One region of the Paenibacillus sp. OK060 genome, then DNA from elsewhere that is predicted to be linked to it. Evidence: riboswitches for the same ligand, from Rfam matches in the RefSeq annotation. Region 1 holds a riboswitch; the other holds the start of a gene.

Evidence for each region. A riboswitch is a leader RNA that binds a small molecule or an ion and turns the genes downstream of it on or off. The one in region 1 is predicted to bind glycine.
Region 2: another riboswitch for glycine. It lies ahead of sdaAB (L-serine ammonia-lyase, iron-sulfur-dependent subunit beta); the one in region 1 lies ahead of gcvT (glycine cleavage system aminomethyltransferase GcvT).

What each region holds. Positions count from the first base shown of each region.
Region 1 is NZ_FNFR01000005.1:557,263-568,043, forward strand. Features, by position in the region: gene BLS14_RS21090 (PTS mannitol transporter subunit IIBC) at 1-1,215, opposite strand, end outside; gene gcvH (glycine cleavage system protein GcvH) at 1,780-2,169, opposite strand; glycine riboswitch at 2,518-2,640, shown strand; gene gcvT (glycine cleavage system aminomethyltransferase GcvT) at 2,941-4,077, shown strand; gene gcvPA (aminomethyl-transferring glycine dehydrogenase subunit GcvPA) at 4,074-5,429, shown strand; gene gcvPB (aminomethyl-transferring glycine dehydrogenase subunit GcvPB) at 5,525-7,012, shown strand; gene BLS14_RS21115 (hypothetical protein) at 7,157-7,936, opposite strand; gene BLS14_RS21120 (ABC transporter substrate-binding protein) at 7,936-8,916, opposite strand; gene BLS14_RS21125 (alpha/beta hydrolase family protein) at 8,943-10,034, opposite strand; gene BLS14_RS21130 (helix-turn-helix domain-containing protein) at 10,254-10,781, opposite strand, start outside.
Region 2 is NZ_FNFR01000006.1:242,088-252,868, forward strand. Features, by position in the region: gene BLS14_RS22605 (HAMP domain-containing sensor histidine kinase) at 1-143, opposite strand, end outside; gene BLS14_RS22610 (response regulator transcription factor) at 140-823, opposite strand; gene BLS14_RS22615 (alpha-glycosidase) at 1,103-2,857, shown strand; gene BLS14_RS22620 (PadR family transcriptional regulator) at 3,006-3,518, opposite strand; gene BLS14_RS22625 (YhgE/Pip domain-containing protein) at 3,627-4,844, opposite strand; gene sdaAA (L-serine ammonia-lyase, iron-sulfur-dependent, subunit alpha) at 5,101-6,045, opposite strand; gene sdaAB (L-serine ammonia-lyase, iron-sulfur-dependent subunit beta) at 6,035-6,724, opposite strand; glycine riboswitch at 6,984-7,107, opposite strand; gene BLS14_RS22640 (MFS transporter) at 7,445-8,722, opposite strand; gene BLS14_RS22645 (phosphotransferase enzyme family protein) at 8,752-9,843, opposite strand; gene pstB (phosphate ABC transporter ATP-binding protein PstB) at 10,071-10,781, opposite strand, start outside.

The DNA of each region.
Region 1 (10,781 bases):
ATCACAGGAGAATACAATTTTATTGATATCCGTTTTTACTGCCGAAGAAGCAATATCGGCTGCACGGTCAGCTTCACGATTGTCTTTATCAACGGTGAGGTTGCCCGTTTTGCCCTGATTTTTCATATCTTTCATGCGGTTGGAAGCACTATCCAGATCTTCGTCATCCTTCTGTTTACCTGTTTTGAGCAGTATGGATGCCACGAGGAAGGAGATGACCGCAGCTACGGCTACCCCGGCAAACATGCCAAGATATCCACCCTTAGGCGTTAACAATGAGTAGGCAATGATACTTCCCGGTGACGGTGCAGATACCAAACCAGCTCCTGTCAGCATGAAGGTCAATGTACCCGCCACACCACCAGCCATCGCAGCCAGAATCAGTATCGGTCTCATCAGAATGTAAGGGAAATAAATCTCGTGAATCCCGCCAAAGAAATGAATGATTACAGCACCTGGAGCGGAAGATTTGGCTGATCCGCGACCGAAGAAGCAGTATGCCAGCAAAATGCCGAGTCCAGGTCCTGGGTTGGATTCAAGCATGAATAATACGGATTGCCCCAGTTCTCTTGCTTGATCCGTACCAATCGGTGTCAGAATACCATGGTTGATCGCATTGTTCAGGAATAATACTTTTCCTGGCTCAATGATCAGGTTGACCAGCGGGAGAAGACCAGCATTCATCAAAGCTTCTACCCCAGCCGATAACACCTTGCTAATCGCTTCAACGAAAGGCCCGATGCCTTTAAGGGCTAGAAGGGCCAAAATCCCACCAATAATACCAGCGGAGAAGTTGTTAACCAGCATCTCAAACCCTGATTTGATTTTGCCATCGACAGCTTTGTCAAATTTCTTAATGACCCAAGCTCCCAATGGTCCGGCAATCATAGCGCCAAGGAACATTGGAATGTCACTGCCGACAATAACCCCGATGGTCATTATTGCACCGACTACACCACCACGTTGGCCGTGTACCATGGTACCGCCTGTGTAACCGATAAGCAAAGGCAGCAAATATTTGATCATTGGATCAACCAGCAATGCAAAATCTGCGTTAGGGAACCATCCTTTTGGAATGAACAATGCCGTAATCAAACCCCAGGCGATAAATGCACCCATGTTCGGCATAACCATACCACTCAGGAAACGTCCAAACTTCTGAACGCCGACCCGTATTCCTCCGCTTTTTTCGGACTTTGCGTCCACTGAACTCATATTGAAAACCTCCTCAACATATTAAACCTTAATTCCACTGAATTTTGACAACGATGATCCAGACGAACAAAGGTACAAATCTTCAATAAATCTTAATTTACAACCATATCGTAAATGAAAACGGTATCTTCTACAACGAAATGAAAACCTACTTCCGTCATGAACGTTGATGACAAGATTTAAATTTAAAGGATTGTCCCATGTTTGAACCTTGTATATGGAATGGAACCTGTTATTCCCTTTCATGTATCATACCCACGAAATGCCCCATTTTAATGACAAATGAAATTGTAAATTTATTCTATTTGAACGAGCTGTTTCTATCTCAATTAGAAATAATGATGAAACACGTTAATTGATATTCATTCCATCCCATTCGTCTGTTAACAACGAAAAAAGCGCAATTGCCTCACCCTGTCCCAGGTGAGGCAATTGCGCCTAAGTATTCTCCGAATGAGCTGTATCACCATCCGGATCTATAATCAATCGATTCATTTTTAATACGTTAAACGAACTTTCCATTAAGCTGAAACTCCGTATCTAGCGGAAATTTGTACCTTAATATTATTCCGTATGTTTACGATACGCATCCGCGTTCATCAATGTGGAAAGTGCTGCTGTGAGGTCGCCCTCAACACGAATCTCGATCATCCAGCCTTCCTCATATGGGGAGTTGTTAACCAGCTCCGGGGAATCCTGCAATGCATCATTCACAGCAATAATCGTTCCACTGACAGGAGAAAACAAATCCGAGACGGTTTTGACGGATTCAATCGTTCCAATGCCGTCTTCCGCTTTTACATCCGATTCAAGGTCAGGCAATTCTACAAACACAATGTCACCCAGCTGATGCTGCGCGAACTCGGTAATGCCAATACGTACGGTATCCTCCCCTACGGTCTGCACCCATTCGTGCTCTTCACTGTACAGGAAATCACTTTTCAATTCGCTCATCGATATCCGCCTCGCTTTTCATTAAATGAGTGCATGCGTTTCTTTGACCTTAACCTTTTTCCCAGAACATAGCGTATGATATTTTCGATTCAAATGTCAAGATACCTCACAATTTATTTGTTTTTCTTCCTTATATGCCTGTAACTCAAATGGACCCTCCCTACATATAATGGTGAATATTAGAAAAGTAAGCGCACTCTTTATAAATAGACGTACATTTTAATGTTAATTAAAAATTTCATTCGGATTTTTTGTTCATATCTATGATATCGTTCTTGACATCAATAGACGATTCAGGCTTTAATGAGAGTAGTAAATGTGTTTAATTGGTCTATGCAATACCCGCGGATGAATGTAAAGGGAGAGATTACCCTTGACACCCGAATCAGGGTGTACATGCGGTAACGCCGAAGGAGTAAGCCACCGACAAGCGGAGGTGAATCTCTCAGGCAAAAGGACTTTTACGGGACGCAACTCTGGAGAGCATCTAATCGCCTGTATGGGCGTTATGATCACCCAAGGGGAAACCTGCTGCATCATGCGGCGGGGTAACTCTCAGGTACCAAGGACAGAGCCTAAGAATACAGCGTGCTTCTGGCATGCCGATTCTTTGGCCTGTCCTTTTCCTTTTTCCCAAAAAAACGAAAACAGGTTATAGAGCGGCGCTGCCTATAGCGTCCTTACCTTACTTTTATAATAAAATATGATGCCAGATTCATTGATCCACGGTTATACACTCGGCCGGTTGACGGCCCATGACGAGGTGATTGGATGTCCGATTTGCTTAGAACCCCACTCTTTCCACTCTATCAGCAATATGAAGGCGTACGATGCATTGATTTTGGTGGCTGGGAGCTCCCGGTACAATTCAGTGGAATTCAGAAAGAGCATGAAGCGGTGCGAGAACGTGCCGGATTATTTGATGTATCTCACATGGGTGAATTCACCGTACAAGGTGAACACGCAGAAGCTTTTTTACAGCACATGACCACTAATGATGTAACAACACTCGTTCCCGGTCAGGCCCAATACACGTTAATGTGTTATCCGGATGGCGGCGTGGTCGATGATCTGCTGATCTATAAACTGAAAGACCAGCATTATATGCTGGTGGTTAACGCCTCCAACATCGACAAGGACTGGGCATGGCTGCAACAGCACATGACGCCAGGCGTAACGATGACCAATGATTCGGATCAAACGGCGCTGCTTGCTCTGCAGGGTCCGCTGGCAGTGGATATTCTCAGAGCGGTGACAGACACTGATGTGTCTTCGATTGAGCCTTTCCGCTTTGTGGCAAATGCGAAGGTATGTGGCGTTTCATTGCTGTTATCCCGCACCGGATATACGGGTGAAGATGGCTTTGAGCTCTACGTTCCCGCGGAACAAGCTGCTGAGGTCTGGAACGGATTGATGCAAGCGGGAGAAGGTCACGGACTCGTTCCGACAGGACTGGGTGCCAGGGATACGCTGCGCTTTGAAGCCAAGCTGCCCCTGTATGGACAGGAATTGTCTGCAACCATCTCACCGCTGGAGGCTGGCGTAGGTATGTTTGTGAAGCTAAATGCAGGACCGTTTATCGGACATGAAGCCCTGTTGCAGCAAAAAAATGATGGGCCTGCCCGCAAGCTGGTCGGCATCGAAGTGCTGGAGCGCGGCATCCCTCGCCCTCATTATCCCATTTACGCCGAAGGCGTACAGATTGGTGAAGTAACCACAGGCACCCAGTCGCCTACGTTAAAACGTAATCTGGGTCTGGCCTTGATTGACAGCAAATATGCTGCACTGGGTACCCCGCTGGAGATTGAGATTCGTGGCAAGAAACTGAAAGCCGAGGTCGTGAAGACCCCTTTTCATAAACGGACACGTGCGCCAAAGACACCTACTCAAGGAGCTGATCAAGCATGAGCAAGCATCGCTACATTCCCATGACCGAGCAGGATCAGAGTGCCATGCTGGCAACCATCGGCGTGGAAACGATTGAGGATCTGTTCCATGACATTCCACAGGAGATTCGCTATCAGGGCGAACTGCCTGTTTCCTCCAAACTGGATGAATACGCACTGACACGTCATATGTCGAAGCAAGCGGCAGCGAATGCCAACTTCGAGACACACGCCAGTTTCCTGGGTGCAGGCATTTATGATCACCACGTTCCCTCCGTCATTAATCATGTAATTTCCCGTTCCGAGTTCTATACAGCCTATACACCCTATCAACCCGAGATCAGCCAAGGAGAATTGCAGGCGATTTTCGAGTTTCAATCCTACATCTGTGAGTTGACAGGCATGGCTGTAGCCAATGCCAGCATGTACGATGGTGCAACTGCATTTGCGGAAGCAGGCAATCTGGCCGCAGCGGCAACCCGCCGCAAACAGCTGATTGTGTCACGTACCGTGCACCCCGAATCCCGTCAGGTATTGCAAGCTTATGCTCACGGCCTCAATCTGGAGATTGTTGAGATTGGATATCAAAATGGTGTAACAGACTGGGATGCCCTGCAAGCCGCCGTGTCCGATGACACCGCAGCCGTCATGATTCAAAGCCCGAACTTCTTCGGCGCCGTGGAAAATGTAAAACAGGCCGCAGACCTTGCGCATGCGCACAAGAGCCTGCTCGTGGTCAGCGCCAACCCGCTATCGCTGGGTCTGCTGGAAGCCCCAGGCAAGCTGGGTGCTGACATCGTCGTTGGCGACGCGCAGCCCCTTGGCATCGCCGCTTCACTCGGCGGCCCAACATGCGGATACTTCGCCGTATCCCAGGCTCATATGCGCCGAATTCCTGGCCGAATTGTAGGCCAGACAACGGACCGCAACGGCAAGCGTGGTTTTGTACTCACGCTGCAAGCACGGGAACAGCATATCCGCCGTGAAAAGGCGACGTCCAACATCTGTTCCAACCAGGCGTTGCTCGCGCTGAGCGCCTCTGTATATATGTCCATTATGGGTAAACAAGGCATGATCGACGTTGCTGATTTGAATTTGCAAAAGAGCCATTATGCCCTTAATACGTTTACCGCAATTCCAGGCGTCTCTCTTACGTTTACCGCCCCTACGTTCAATGAGTTTGTTATCCAACTGCCTGAAGGAACAAATGTGGAACCACTGCAACTGAAATTGCTCGATGCAGGTTTCATTGGCGGGTATGAACTTGGCCGTGATTATCCCGAGCTCGCCGGACATATGCTGATTGCAGTTACTGAACGACGCAGCAAGGAAGAGATCGACGAATTCGCACGTGTATTGGAGGGATCGCTGTGACTCAGGAAACGACAACAAAGACAACTACGACGACATCAGCACAAGGACAATCGGAAACGGTAACCTCTATCTCCACTTCGGGCCAACCTGAAACTATCACAACAGACACTAACCAGGCTGCCTCTCCAGCACCGGAGCAATCGTTGATTTTTGAACTCAGCAGTCCGGGTCGGGTCGCTTATTCGTTGCCCGAATGCGACGTTCCCCGTCAAGCTGTGGATTCCCTGATTCCCCGGGAAATGCTTCGGTCGGAAGCAGCAGCATTGCCTGAGGTTTTTGAAGTTGACGTCATTCGCCATTACACTGCCCTGTCTCGTCGTAATTTCGGGATAGATAACGGATTCTATCCGCTGGGCTCTTGTACGATGAAATATAATCCGAAGATTAATGAGGATGTGGCCCGTTACAACGGGTTCGCCAAAATTCATCCATATCAGCATGAATCCAGCATTCAAGGTGCACTTGAACTGCTCTACACGTTGCAAAATGACCTTGCCGGACTTACCGGGATGGACGCCGTTACGCTGCAACCGGCCGCTGGTGCACATGGCGAATGGACCGGGCTCATGATGATCCGTGCTTACCACGAAGGTCGTGGTGAACGGCGTACGAAAGTCATCGTACCCGATTCTTCTCATGGGACCAACCCGGCAAGTGCAACCGTAGCAGGTTTCGAAACGGTAACGATTCCTTCCCGCGCAGACGGTCTGGTAGATCTTGACGCACTTCGCGCAGCTGTTGGTTCGGACACCGCAGCGCTCATGCTGACTAACCCGAATACACTCGGACTCTTTGAAAAAGACATTCAGGAGATTGCCTCCATTGTGCATCAGGCAGGTGGCTTGCTGTACTACGATGGAGCCAACTCCAATGCCATTATGGGCATCACCCGACCTGGCGATATGGGCTTCGACGTGGTGCATCTGAACTTGCATAAAACGATGAGTACTCCGCACGGCGGAGGTGGACCTGGTGCCGGCCCGGTTGGTGTGAAGAGCCGCTTGATTCCATTTCTGCCGAAACCGATGGTCATCAAAAATGATGAGGGTATATATGCATTGGATCGCGAAGGTGATCAATCCATTGGCCGGGTCAAAGCTTACTATGGTAACTTCGGTATTCTGGTCCGCGCCTATGCCTACATTCGTACTTATGGACCTGAAGGCTTACGCCGGGTATCTGAATGTGCGGTGCTCAACGCCAACTACATGATGGCCCGTCTCGCACCTTACTACGAGATTCCGTATCCAGGCGTGTGCAAACATGAATTCGTTATGTCTGGCCGGGGGTTGAAACAGTATGGTGTACGTACACTGGATGTTGCCAAACGATTGCTTGATTTTGGGTATCACCCGCCAACCGTGTACTTCCCGCTGAACGTCGAGGAGTGCATCATGATCGAACCAACCGAAACCGAGAGCAAAGAAACCCTTGATGGGTTTGTCGATACGATGATTCGCATTGCCAAGGAAGCAGAAGAAACGCCTGAACTGGTACTCAATGCCCCTTACGGCACACCGGTTACCCGTCTGGATGAAACAACAGCAGCCCGTAAACCTGTACTGAACTGTGCTTGCAGTTAAAAGCTAACCTCTAATAAACTAATGAAAACATATTCAGTCGTTGATAATCATTAATAAATGCCAAAAACAGCCGCATTTTGCTTTCTGCGCGGCTGTTTTCTTTATTGCTTATTAACCTGTCAGCTTTATTTTATCTTCTCCGGTCTAGGGCTTCCAATTGGCCCGTTCCTTCTTGCCCAATCGCGGACAGGTGTAACAATAGGAGCGACCTTGTCGTAAATATTGCAAGCAACAGACGTTTTTGATCGCAAGTCTCTTCGTAGGCTCCAGCGGATGATCAATCATCCGAACCCTGACACGAAGCGGATTCTTGGCCAGACCAAATACATCAGCTTCCAGACCATTTTGCAGCACCAGTTCATCAGCGGCAAACTGACGCAAGAGAGCTTCATCGTCTTGATACGTATTATGAATATTCTCCCTGTAGTTTTGCAGAGCCGTTGGCAACTGCCCCCACAACATGCTGACATGCAACCCAGAAGCTTTGGACAAACACTCCATGAGGGGACGTGCAGTCTGACTGTAAAAACGTCTTAATTCTGCTTCAAGCCAGACCGTTCTTTCCTCCGAATCCTTCGGAGCGAGAGTGACATCCATGTTCTCAAGTTGAAAAGCAATTCGTGTATACCCGGTTTCCTTCATCAAATGTATACTCAGATTGGCTAGCGAAAAATTCGGAGCTGAATCATGGACGGATACGGTATATTGCAGCGCAGCTGCCACATCCCCGAACCAACTGGTGAAATAGGCTGCGGCAACCGTTAGATCCTGTCCCTCGATTAACTGTTGATAGGCGGACAAAAAGCTTCTCATTGCCTCCGGATCAACAATAGATTCTCCACATAGCGATGCCACGGGTACACCATTCAGTTCCTGTACAAGATTAAAGTGCTTCCCCAGTTCCTCACGAATCCGGTCATTCATCATTCGCCGAACAAACGATTCAGGTCATCCAGCATGGAAGTAGCCGCATTGGGTCCATACCCGCCAAACCACGAATCTGAAGCCACCTGGAATACCTGATTATTTTTAACAGCCTTCATGTTTTTCCAAATCCCCAAGGTCTGCAGATTGTTATAGATCTCTTCATTATCATTGATAAGGATAATGTAATCCGGATCGATTTCTGGCAACTTTTCATTAGACAATACTTCATAGCGACTTTCAGCGCTTGTCACGGGGAAAACAGCCGGTCTGGAGAAACCGAAATCATCATAAAGCCATTTGTAGTCCATGTCTCCGTAATACCGAATATCATTTCTTATCCGCAATACCATGAGTGTCTTACCCTCTGCTTTGGCGTGAACTTTTTGGATCGCCTCAGCTTTATGCGTTTCATAGGTTTTTATCACTTCTTCTGCCTTTTCGTTCAGACCAAAGGCCGCCGCGGTAGCTCGAAATGCCGTCTGCCAATCAGGTGCCACATATCCATTCTCAAGCATGGCCGTTGGAGCAATTTTGGCATAATTCTCGTATTGCTCTTTGCTGTTCGTATCCGTCACAATCAGATCTGGTCCAAGAGAGAGCATTTTCTCTACACTGACCTTACCTTGATCACCGATGATAGCCACATCATTCAAGAATGGCTTCAAATATAACGGAAAATCTTCGTTCTGTGATTTTACTGTAGCTTGTGGCGTCATGCCAAGTGCAATCAGGTGATCCGTCAAATATGTCACTGTGGAAGCGATATTTTCTGGCTTTTGTGGTAATGTCTGCTCACCATTTGTATCCTTAAATGTAAACGTGGCATCTTGGGACTCTTCCGAAGCCGCTTGTTCCTGTTTCGTCGGTTCTGCCTCAGACGAACCTGACTTCTCTTTGTTGCCACAGGCCACAATCAATAATAGCACCGCAAGCAAAACTGCTGTTAACGTGAAGTAGCGTTGATTTCGTTGTTTCATTTTCTACAGATCCCCTTATTCATTCGTTATTCTGTTATTTTGTCTTCTGCCGTTCTCTCATTTCTCATTACACGTGTGCTTGTGATCCAGCCCTTTTCATTTCTTAGATTCATAAAAAACGAACTTCCATGCTGTGGAAGACGTATGAGCGCTTTGCAGTTCGTTGTATCCAACGAAGCAGGGATGGACTCCCATCTTGCGGTTCTCCAATTGCGATCATCCACGCACCAATAAAGATTGGCCTCCAGGACAGGAAGGCATGAATCATACCGAACGACAAACCAACCGTCCTCGTGCTTCTCCTCACATATTTCAATAAGCGCAGGTTTCGCTTTAACGATACTGTCTGCAAAAGCGAAGACCCCCTCGCATGCCCATGCCTCCTTATAAGAATGTCCAAGACCCGGATGAAGGCTTAGTCTGCTTTTGTTGTTCGGATGGCACTCCAGATGCTGCTCAAAAGACTTGTTAAATATGGTCAACGGAAAATGGGTATCATTACTACCGTTAAGCCATAACATCGGCAAGCTGCTTTCCGACAGATATGTGGATGGATCCCATAATAGACGAACACGTTCTGCCTCTGCCTCCGGCATCGATGCAAAGCTAAGCCCATAATAGGAACCCGGTTCATGCAAATACCCACAGCCATAAACGGGCATGGCAAAAGAAAGCCTGGTGTCTAACCCCGCAACCAAACTTGTGATGATGCCTCCCCATGAAATTCCTGTTATACCTATGCTCTGCTTGTCTACACCCGGAAAAGAGCGGAGCAATGAATGAGCCAATATTACAGCGGCTACGGCATGATACATCCATTGATCTTCAACAGGCTGTTCGTAATCTGCAAATACACCCTGTTTCTCAGGACCACTCCATGAATGTGAAGGCCATTCCATCCGTTCGGTGTGCTCCTCATCCCCGAATGGAACATGCCCTTCCAGATCCATGGCTATCGCAGCATACCCTCGTGCCATCCATTCTTTCACCCAACTGCTAAAAGCTGTTCCCGCACCACCGTGAACCAAAATTACCGCGGGAACTTCCTCGTTAGGAGAGACCGGACGCGGGATGCCGTAGTAGCCAAATATGCGAGTAGCACGACCTTTATATGACACACCCTCATAGAAGCAAGCATGTACGCCGGTATGTTGATCTTCGGAAACCGGGTATAATCGAGGTGCTTTAAACAATTGCTCTAGATTCCAAGGCGGCTTTCCAGAAATGGAATGTCACCTCCTCTTTACACTGATAATGATTTTCTTTCTCAATACGTATCATATCATTCATTGCTTCAGCTAAACATGGATATATAAACGGAGTGAACTGGACTTTAGTCAGCCAAATAACCGCATAAAATAGGATAGCGCCCGATCATGCGACCAAGCTGAATACTCAAACAATTTTTCTGTCCCCACCTCGTACACATGTCCATGCCGAACCGCTGTCAAACGATGCCACTGCTCACTGGCCTGAAGCGCCTTCCATTCCCGGGCCGCCTGCTGTGTGGAATCTACCATGATAATCAGCATATCTGCGTCGTATTTTTCCAGAGCTTCTTTAGTCACCGATTCAAAAACATTGATGTCATCGAGACGATGCGTAGCTGCCAATCTAAAATCATCATAAAGGACCGCGCCAGCATTGCGTTTGCCATATATCCGATATTCCGAATCCGTGATACGCCATATGTTGACGGTAGCTCCACCGATGTTACGTCTTACTTTGCGGTAGACCGCTTCCGCCTTGCCATCATATTCTGACAGCCACACCTCCGCCTCTGCCCGATGCTCCATGACTTCTGCAATCATTCGAAGCTGCTCGCGCCAGTCTGCGGATAACCAAGGGATGGCAACTGTCGGCGC
Region 2 (10,781 bases), on a different contig from region 1:
ACAAACAAAACCGCTGCCAAGATCAGGAGAATATATCGGGACATCAAGGTCCGTCCAAAACGCATTTTCCGTTTGCCTGGAAGACTACGTTTCACTCCCCTATTCCTATCGGATGGATCACGCATCGTCGCTTTTCTTCTCATGGCTTCTTCACACGATACCCAACACCACGAACGGTTTGAATGATGGTTGGGTTCGCCGGATCACGCTCCAGCTTCTCGCGCAGATGCCGGATATGTACCATTAATGTCTTGTCCCCGTCCAGATAAGGCTCGTTCCAAACGGCTTCGTAGATCTGTTCCTTGGTTCGAATCATGCCCATATGCCTGAGCAGGTAGGCGAAGATATGAAACTGTTTGCCCGATAAAATAATTTCTTCCTCTGTCTCCTCATTCACGATCCGGTGATCCTTCTCGTAGATGGACAAGTGGTCCAGTTTTACCACGGTATCGGCCGAGATCGCTGTCCCTGCCTTCCGAAGCTGGACTTCAATCCGTGCGGCAAGTTCATCGGGATGGAATGGCTTGGTTACATAATCATCGGCAAAATCAAGCCCATGCAGCTTGTCGTCAATGGACGTTCTAGCCGAGAGCATGACAATGGGCACTTCAGGATGTTCCTTTTTGAGTCGCTGTCCTACCGTAAATCCATCCAGTCCCGGCAGCATGACATCCAGAATAACCAACGAGCAGCCCCCGGCAGCTTCAGCCGCACCTTCACCACTTCCGAGCCATACCACCTCATATCCACGCTCCTCCAAGTCGGCCCTAACCCATGTGGCAATTTCCGTATCGTCTTCAATGTATAACAGTTTCGTTTTCATGCGCGTATTCGTTTCCTTTCTGCACCCTTTGGGTTAATTATATATTTGAAACATAATGAAGTATCTTGTTTATATAAAATGTACGAATGATGATCACACGACCATGGATATCCTTTTATTTTAAATTATACCTTAATCATCCGCTTCGCATAATTCATGCAGAGATTGAGAGGTTGATTCAACAACATAAGCATGTGGCATTCATCCCGAGATTAATTTGCATCGAATGCAGCTACTTGCTCACATACTACGTGTGTATACGACGGGAGGAGATTCAACATGCTGCTGGAAGCCATCTATCATCAACCAAAACGGAACTGGGCCTATGCCTACGATAAGGATACCATTCGTGTGCGTCTGCGTGCCAAAAAGAATGATCTCACCGAGGTACATGCCCTGACTGGGGACAAATACGCCTGGGATCGCACCAAAGAGCTGGTTCCTTTAACCAAATATACATCCGATTCCATGTTCGATTATTATGAGGGGCAAGTAAAGCCTCCGTATCATCGACTGAAGTATTCCTTCCTGCTGAAAAGCGGCACAGAACAGATCTGGATGACCGAAACGGATTTCCAAACGCATGAACCCGACGATCCTGGTCACATGTTCCAGTTTCCGTACATCCATCTCGGAGCTGTATTTACACCGCCTGCATGGGTGAAGGATGCGATCTTCTATCAGATCTTCCCTGAACGATTCGCAAATGGCAACCCCGACCTTGATCCAGAAAAAGTGGAACCCTGGGGTGGTGAGCCGACCCCGTTTAACTTCTTCGGCGGTGATCTCCAGGGCGTCATCGACCATCTGGATTACCTTGAAGAGTTGGGCATTAACGCCATTTATTTCACACCAATCTTCGAGGCAACGACCAATCACAAATACGATACCGAAGATTATTTGCGAGTAGATCGGCATTTTGGTGATGCAGATACAGCCAAACGGCTTGTTGAGCTGTGCCATGCACGCGGAATCCGGGTGCTATTGGATGCGGTGTTCAATCATTCTGGGAAGACTTTTGCGCCGTTTGTGGATGTGCAGAAGAACGGGGAGAAGTCCAAATATAAGGACTGGTTCCATGTGCATGAATTCCCGCTGGACGTGAAGGATGGCATTCCTACGTATGAAACATTCGGATTCGAAGCCCACATGCCGAAGCTTAACACGGAAAATCCCGAGGTGAAGGCGTATTTGCTGGAGGTCGCCGAATACTGGATCAAGGAAGTGGGCACCGACGGCTGGCGGCTGGATGTCGCGGATGAAGTGGATAATGCGTTCTGGCGCGACTTCCGCCGTGTAGTGAAAGCTGCGAATCCGGATGCCTATATCCTGGGTGAGGTATGGAATGAGTCCTCCTCCTGGCTACAAGGTGATCAGTTCGATGCCTCGATGAACTATCCATTTACGGAAGCCGTAAATCGTTTTTTTGTAAAAGATGCCATGCACGCCGAACAGTTCGCGAACTCGATCGGTCGACAACTATCCCGCTATGCGCTGCAAGCCAGCGAAGTGGCGTTCAATCTGCTTGATAGCCACGATACACCACGGCTGCTCACCTTATGTGAGGGTGACCAGCGGAAGATGAAACTGGCCGCGTTGTTCCAATTCAGCTATATGGGTGCCCCGTGCATCTATTACGGGGATGAGATTGGGCTGGACGGCGATCATGATCCCGGCTGTCGGAAATGTATGGAGTGGGATGAGACGAAGCAGGATCGCGAGCTGTTCACCTTTTATCAGAAGCTAATCGCACTTCGCCATGCCCATCCTGCCCTGCGTGCAGAAGGCAGCATTCGATTCCTGCAGGCCCGTGAAGGCGGAAGCCAGCTTGTGTTGGAACGACAGGATGAGGAGGAGCGCATTCTGATCCTTTTCAATCGTTCGGAAGAAACAGCTATCGTGGAGCTCGAAGCGGGTGCCGGGGAATGGACGGAGTTATTTGGCGAGAATTATCGTACAGCCAAGGAAGAGGGAATTCTGGCCGTTGAGCTGCCCGCATATGGATATGCTGTACTAAGTACAGATATCGCGTAACTTCTTCATATTGTTGTATCCTTGCAATTCCAACGCATTGCAAGCAACGCCGGATAAGCGCTCACAGACCTGTTACTGATCTGTAGAGCGCTTTTCTGCGTTATGGATGGATCGTCAATTGATTTAGTGACACGGATACTATAGAAAGCTACAGAGGCGCGGTCAGCTGTTCCTTGAGCAATCGGATGGTAGCCTCATATTGCACAAGCCCCACTTGCATACACAAACGCTGTGCAGGTGAGATCTGTTCGCCAAATTGCTTCATCTGGCGCTGCAGCTCGGCATACAGCAACTCTTTACGATTCAGCTCCGACCGGACCCACCCTGCGACAGTATCTTCATCCGCCAGCTCTCCGAAATACAGACGCATCAGAAAATCAGAACGGAACACCTCTGCTTCCAGTGGACTCATCAAATAGGTATTAAACTCCGCAGACCCTTCCGGTGTTAAGGTATACACATTTTTGTCAGGTTTCCCTTCTTGTCTAACGGATTCCTTGGTTAACAACCCTGACTTTTCCATCTTCGCAAGTGTGGGATAAATGGTGCCAAAGCTGGCATCGAAGAAAAATGAAAAATATTGTTCAAAGTACTGCTTGATCTCATATCCGGAACATGGCTGATTGTGCAGTATTCCGAGGATGACATGCTGCGTGTTCATCGGTGTACCGCTCCTTTCCAATTGCTCTTAACGTATCACATCCTCCCTTATACGTTCAACATCATCAGACATTCACGGATTGGCTTATCCGGCAAAAGGAGTATATCGTTATCCACGATCAGGTGAAGGCAGGTTTCCAGTCAGAGCGACAGGTGTCGCAGCAGTCTTGGACTCCAACGGTATGCTGGATTGTGCAGGACCTGAGCGTTTGATCCATGTGCACACCGCTCCCAAAACCAACGTCGCCGCTCCAATCACTACCAGAAGCAGAACATCATGACTAATCCCATCTCCGCCAAGTACCAGATTCATCATACCCTCCACCGCGTAGGTTGCCGGCAGATAATGACCGATCTGTTGATAGAAGTCAGGCATGACATCGCGCGGAATGGTTGCGCCTGATGACAACATCAGCAGAGGCAACAAGGCACTGTTTAACCATGCTCCAGCATTTCCAAGCAGCAGCAAGCTCAATTGCGCCACGAATAGAAAAGATAAAGTAATCAACAACTGAAATAGCCATAACATCCACCATCCATCTGCTGATGATACACCCATAACATGCATCATCCCTGCTCCAACGAGCGATACGATAAATGCAGCACCAACATTGATGATATTGCGCGCCCAAAAGCGTTCCCATTTTCCTGCCCTGCTACTGAGTTCACCAGAAACCTTTTGCAGATTCATGCCAAGAAGCATTGCACCTGTAAAGGTAGCCGTCACAATCAACATTGGTACCATGGAAAAAGCAAAGTTATGAACTGGATTCAGCCGTTCCACTTCTGCCTCCACACGGGAAGATAACCCCGCTGCCATCGCATTCGCCTGATCGTCAGCCATACCTGATTGATTCAGCACTCCCCGAATGCTATTTTGCTGTACTTCACGGTTCAACGTCGCTGTAACTTGTGCGGACACGGTCTGCATCACACTTTTTACGGTAGCCACGTTGGATTCATTCATTACATACTTCACTGCCACCGGGCCCGACAAGTCTCCCGCCTGCTGCATGAAACCGGATGGAATCTCGATAATCATGTATACATCCCGGTCCGTTAACATCTGTCTGGCTTCTTCCATAGTTGCCGAAGGTTTAATCGCGAAATGAAGCCCCTCTGCAAGAGACTTTGCCACAGGCTCAGCCGCAGACCCATCTTCATTTACGATGGTCACAGCAAGCTGATTCATCCGTGCATTTACCTGATCATATCCACTAAGCCAAATGGTATTAAAAAAAACCTGGAACAGTACGGCTGTAATTAACCCGACTACTGTAGCTCCATTTTTCAAAAACAGAAGACTCGTTTGAAAAACACTTTTCATGTTATCCATCTCCTTAATTTGTATAACTTATTCTCGATCTTATATATCGTGTTGATATATGACAATAAATAATATATCTAAACGATATATAAACGTCAATACCTTTTTATTTTTCTTTGTTGGAACAACAAAAAAGCCAATACGCTTCTTCACCAGGAAGAATTCGTATCGGCTTTTTTATCATAATGGTAGCAGATCATTACCGTTAATGATCAAGCTCCACGAATTAAATTCAGTTCATGTACGTTCATGCATGTTATGCCTTGGCTTCTGGTTCATTTTCAGCAGGAGACTCAGCTTCAATCTCAGGCTCCGCACGCTTCGCCTTTGGTTTAGCAAGCTTCTCCATCATTTTCCGTCCTGTCGGTGTTTGGGCAAGCCCACCTTGGGCCGTTTCACGGTGCCTGCTCGGCATCGCACTGCCCACTTCCAGCATGACATCAATGACTTCGTCAGAAGGAATGGCACTTCGTACCCCGGCCAGCGCCATGTCGGCCGCAGCCAACGCAGTTACGGCACCCAGTCCGTTACGCACGATGCACGGAATTTCCACGAGGCCTGCGACGGGATCGCAGATAAGGCCTAATGTATTTTTTAACGCGAGGCCAACCGCATGAACCACTTGCTCCGGCGTCCCTCCACGCAGCTCCACCATGGCTCCAGCGGCCATACCGATGGCAGAACCCACTTCAGCCTGACAGCCACCCTCGGCACCGGAGATAAATGAATTGTTGGCAATGACATAACCAATCGCTCCCGCACAGAACAGACCGTTCACCAGATGCTCGTCACTCCAGCCAAAACGCTCTTGGGAGCTTATAAACACACCCGGAATGATGCCGCAAGAACCGGCTGTCGGTGTCGCTACGATCCGGCCCATGGAGGCATTCACTTCCGATACACAAAGGGCATACGCCATGGCCAGTGCAGAAGCATCTCCAGAACAAGTCTCACCTTTACGAATGTACTCAGCCATTTTTTTGCCGTCTCCGCCAGTCAAACCGCTGCGTGATGTCGTATCTTCTGTCAGCCCTTTGTGTACAGCTTCCTTCATCACCTGATAGTAATCCGACATCTGCTGTACAACATCCGCTTCCGGGATATTCGTCTCCTGAACCTGCTCTTCGATCATCAGCTCGGCAATGGTTTTGGATTCTGCTGTACAGATGGTATTCAGTTCATGTAGATGTTTAAACCGCATCAGGCTCGACCCCTCTCTTTAAATCAATCACGCGAATGTCCAGCATATGATCCAGTGACCGCAGACGGTTCAGCATCTCAGGATTCGGCACACCATCCATCTCCATCGCTGTTAATGCTTCACCATCCCGGGCTTTCCGATCCACTTGCATGTACCCGATGTTCACCCCGGACGAACTGATGGTCGAGGTTACGGAAGCGAGCACCCCTGCTTTGTCCGAATGGCGCAGTACAAGTGTGGGGAACTCTCCGCTGATCTGTACACGAAAATCATTCAATGCATGCACTGATACACTACCACCGCCGATGGAAGCACCGATTAGTGAGCATTGGCGGGCTCCATGCCACAGTTCAATTTTGACCGTATTCGGGTGAGGAGCAGGCAGGCCGCTTGTGAAAAACTCTACCTCCATACCCGCTTCCTCTGCATATTGTTCTGCATCCGGTATACGTGGATCATCAGTCACATAATCAAGCAGGCCACCGATTAACGCAAGATCCGTACCATGCCCCTGATACGTATCGGCGAACGAGCCATACAGTGTTAATCGAGCGCGTTCAGGCGTGCACCCCAGCCACTGACGGGCAATTCGCCCCAATCTTGCCGCTCCAGCCGTATGTGAACTTGATGGACCTGTCATGGACGGACCAATAATTGAAAAAACGTCTTTAAAACGCATCGCAAACCCTCCATTTATAATCGTCATTTTCATCCAGACGTACACCCATAATGTTCCTTTATTACTGAATGATGACATCAAAAAAGGACAGAAGAAGGCCCTAGGCCCTCTCTCTGTCCTCGATACCTGAGAGTTTCATGATAAGCAGCGCGGCGGATCGATGCAATCCCTGTATTCACAGGTGATGTCACCCTGCACACCGTGCTGCTTGACCATATACCCCTTGGGTGGCGCAGTTTCGCGCACTCTCCAGAGTTGCGTCCAACGATGGTACATTTACCTGAGAGATTAACCACTGCGCCGGGTGCGTAGCAGCTTGCTCCTTCGGTGCCCGACAGCTGCCATTTTACTCGACATGCCCAGGTCTCTCCCGCTCGCTATCATTCGCTGTATGGAACCATTCTGATCTTGTAACAGAACGATAATTGAAGTTTTTAATACTTTCTCATTAAGATTAATCGACCGGAAGATCAGTGTCAACAAACTTAACGATTTCTTTGTGAATATTTGCTTTTTTCCATTTTATACACTAAATAAATTAACGAACTGTAAACTTTCATCACATGAATGTGTTAATGCGTTTCATCTCGAAAGCGTATACATTGTTCATTTTCTATTAGTGACTATCAGTGTTTAATACTATTTATGTTATGTTCCACAGAACGGTTCGGGTATTCAGGCAACCTTTATTCTGTACAAGAATTGCCGTATTTCTGCCTGTCACCCCACCATCGCCTTGGGCTTCGATGGTTCATCGTAATACCTGCTTCGGGAAGGAAGCATACTCGTCACCCACAATCCCAACGCAGCCAGCAGCATAACCCCGGATACAACTGTATATACCATACGAAGTGACAACTGCTCTGCCACTACGCCTACAATCAAAATGGAAGCCACCTGTAGCATACTTAACACTAGTCCAAGTACACTGCTCATTCGCCCCATCAGATCGACAGGGATATTATTTTGATAAAAGGTAACCAGGCCCGTATTCGCCAGTGCGGAGCACAGACCGAGCAGAATAAAGGCAACCGCCGCCAGCTCAAACGAGAATGAACGGGAGAACAGAAAATAACCCAGCGCGACCAGAAGTACACCGCCACCCATCATGTGACGGATCGGCAAATGTTTGGCGAACATCCAAACCAGCATGGAACCTGCCAAATAACCGATACCGGTGATACTCATTAATGCTCCGTACTGTGATTCAGGCAGGTTCATCACCTGACGGATAAACACCACTTCCTGAGCATCCAGCGACATACCGACCACCAGAATAATCTGGAACAGGGCATATATACCGACCACGTAGCCCGACTTTCGGCTGAAGCTCAGTACAGCTCTCCAATCCTGGGCAATCATCCGAGGTGTCAGTCTGCTTCCCGTCCCTATATTCTGTTCTCCAATGCCCAATTTGGGAAGAAACATTAGAATCAACGCAGAAGCAGCAAAGGAAACCGCATTGGCATAAATGGCTGCCGCCGGAGATAAATAAATTAGCATCACTCCTGCAACTGCTGGGCCGGTAATGAATGCCCCTGAGCTGATCAGGGCTTGTAGGGAATTGAAGCGCTTGCGCCGTTCAGCAGGTACCAATCGGGTAATGTATACCTGAGAGGAAGGGACAAATATAGATGAAGACATGCTGATCAGAAACATCACTGCGTACATCATCCATAGGCTGGACATCAGTGGGAGCGCCGCCACCAACAATGCCCGTAGCATATCAGCACCAATCATCAGCTGTCGCTGATCATAACGATCAATCAGGCTGCCTGACCAAAACTTAGTGCACACCGAAGCAATCGGCGAGATAATCCACAACCCTGCGACTGCCGCTGGAGACTGTGTCATATTCAATACCATCAGGTTGATCGCCACAATATATATGAAATCACCCAGATTGGATATGCCCACTCCGCTAAGTAGCAATCCGGCATGCTTCCAGCCACCAGACTGCCCCTTCGATGCAACTCTCTTTGCACGAATGTTCTTCATAGCGCTACCCACCCACTAGAAATCACAAATTATAACTCATAGAAAATACTCTCGTTCTGCAGATATGGTCTACAAAATTTGCTGCATATAAGAGGCATCCGCTCTTTCATCCATTCGTACCTGGACTCATTCTCCATCTGAAATGCAAAATAGCCGAACGTAAAGATCAGCATGAATCCTTCCATTAACCGAATATCACGCTTCGTCAGTGGTCCTGTCTGCTCCGTATATCCCGATAGGAAGACATCCCGTTCCTCCCGATTGAAAATCGTAGCCGCACCTCCGGCATCAAAGAGATAGTAGCCATAACCGTATAAACAAAAATCAATCATAGATATACCCTGATCCGTCACTAGCAGATTACCGCGGGTAATATCTCCGTGTATCACTCCCCATGTCTCGGCATTCTGCGGATACGTTTCGAGTTGCCCGTTAATGTTCTCAAACGTCTCACGAATCAGATCGAAATCTTCAGGAGTAAAGATACCACGTCTAACGCCTTCCTCCAATTGCTCCAACATGACCAGATTCTCTTTGATCGAGCCATAGGCTGGTCTTACTCCCATTTGCTCTAAGGCAGGGCTATCGTTATATATATCTGAGATGATCGCCTTATCAGCGTGCTGTTCACGGTCATTCGTCTGCTGCCCGCTTTCAGACTTCAGTGAACCCACCTGAGGCTCAGGAGCTCCCGTTGGTCGTCGTCCATATTGGTGCAACGTCTGCAACTGTACGCCCAAATCATGAATCTGCGCTGTTGTCAGACGTTCTCCCTGCTTAATATCCCTGCCCTCAATCCATTCCAGAACAGTACAACAGATCTCTTCTCCTGCTTCGTCCAACCAGACGGTGACCCACTCATCCGATGTATTGCGTACAGGAGTCTGCACCCGCAATGGTCTGGTAGCCCGTAATTCATAAAGTAGATTCATCTCTGCTTCAAGTGCAGGTCGTGTATGCTGGATGCCCGTCATACTTGCAAAAGCGGCTTTATGTATACGCAATAGGTACTTCTCTCCGGTTGATTCATCAACCACCTGATACGTTAGATTTTCATTATGTCGGATAAAGGAAATTGCAGGCTTTTCTATGGAATAATGCGAGATAATTTCAGTTGCCATGGTGTCATGGGCAATCTTATGGGTAGTTATGATCCACATCTCCTTCTCTTATCAAATTAAAGGTGGTGCTCACAAATATCGTAGCATGATTGTTTTTATTTTGGCAAACTATTCCATATGTAGAATGATGTAAAAAAGCATAACCCCCGAACGACCTCGCCCGAGTGTTATGCTTCCTTCTATCTCTATAAATCTATCTCGATCTCATACTCCATCCAATTTAACAGTTAACCGAAACGTCCCATAATATATTCTTGAGTCAGACGATTGTCCGGGTTGGTGAAAATATGTTCCGTATCCCCGTGCTCAATCATGCTTCCCAGATAAAAATAAGCTGTATAATCCGAGATGCGTGCCGCCTGCTGCATATTATGGGTAACAATTACGATCCGCAGCTCCTTCTTGAGCTCCGAGATCAACTCCTCCACCTTACCCGTTGATACCGGGTCAAGCGCAGATGCCGGCTCATCGAGCAGCAAAATCTGCGGATCAACCGACAACGCGCGGGCGATACAGAGCCGCTGCTGTTGCCCACCCGAAAGGGCCAGGGCAGATTCATTTAGTCTGTCCTTCACTTCGTCCCAGAGCGCAGCGCGACGCAAGCTTTTTTCCACAATTTCATCCAATGCCTTCTTGTTCTTAATACCGCGGTAGCGGGGGCCAAACGCGATATTGTTGTAGATAGACTTGTGGAAAGGGTTCGGCTTCTGCCACACCATGCCAATCTTCTGACGAAGCTTGATTACATCTGTGCCCGGCTCATTCAGATCATTGCCATCCATCCAGATATGTCCCTCGGTGCGGGAACCGGCAATCTCGTCGTTCATTCGGTTGAGCGACCGCAGGAACGTGGATTTACCACAGCCGGATGGTCCAATGAGTGCCGTTACACTGGCTTCGGGAAAAGTCAGGCTGATCTGCTTAACTGCCTGAAAATG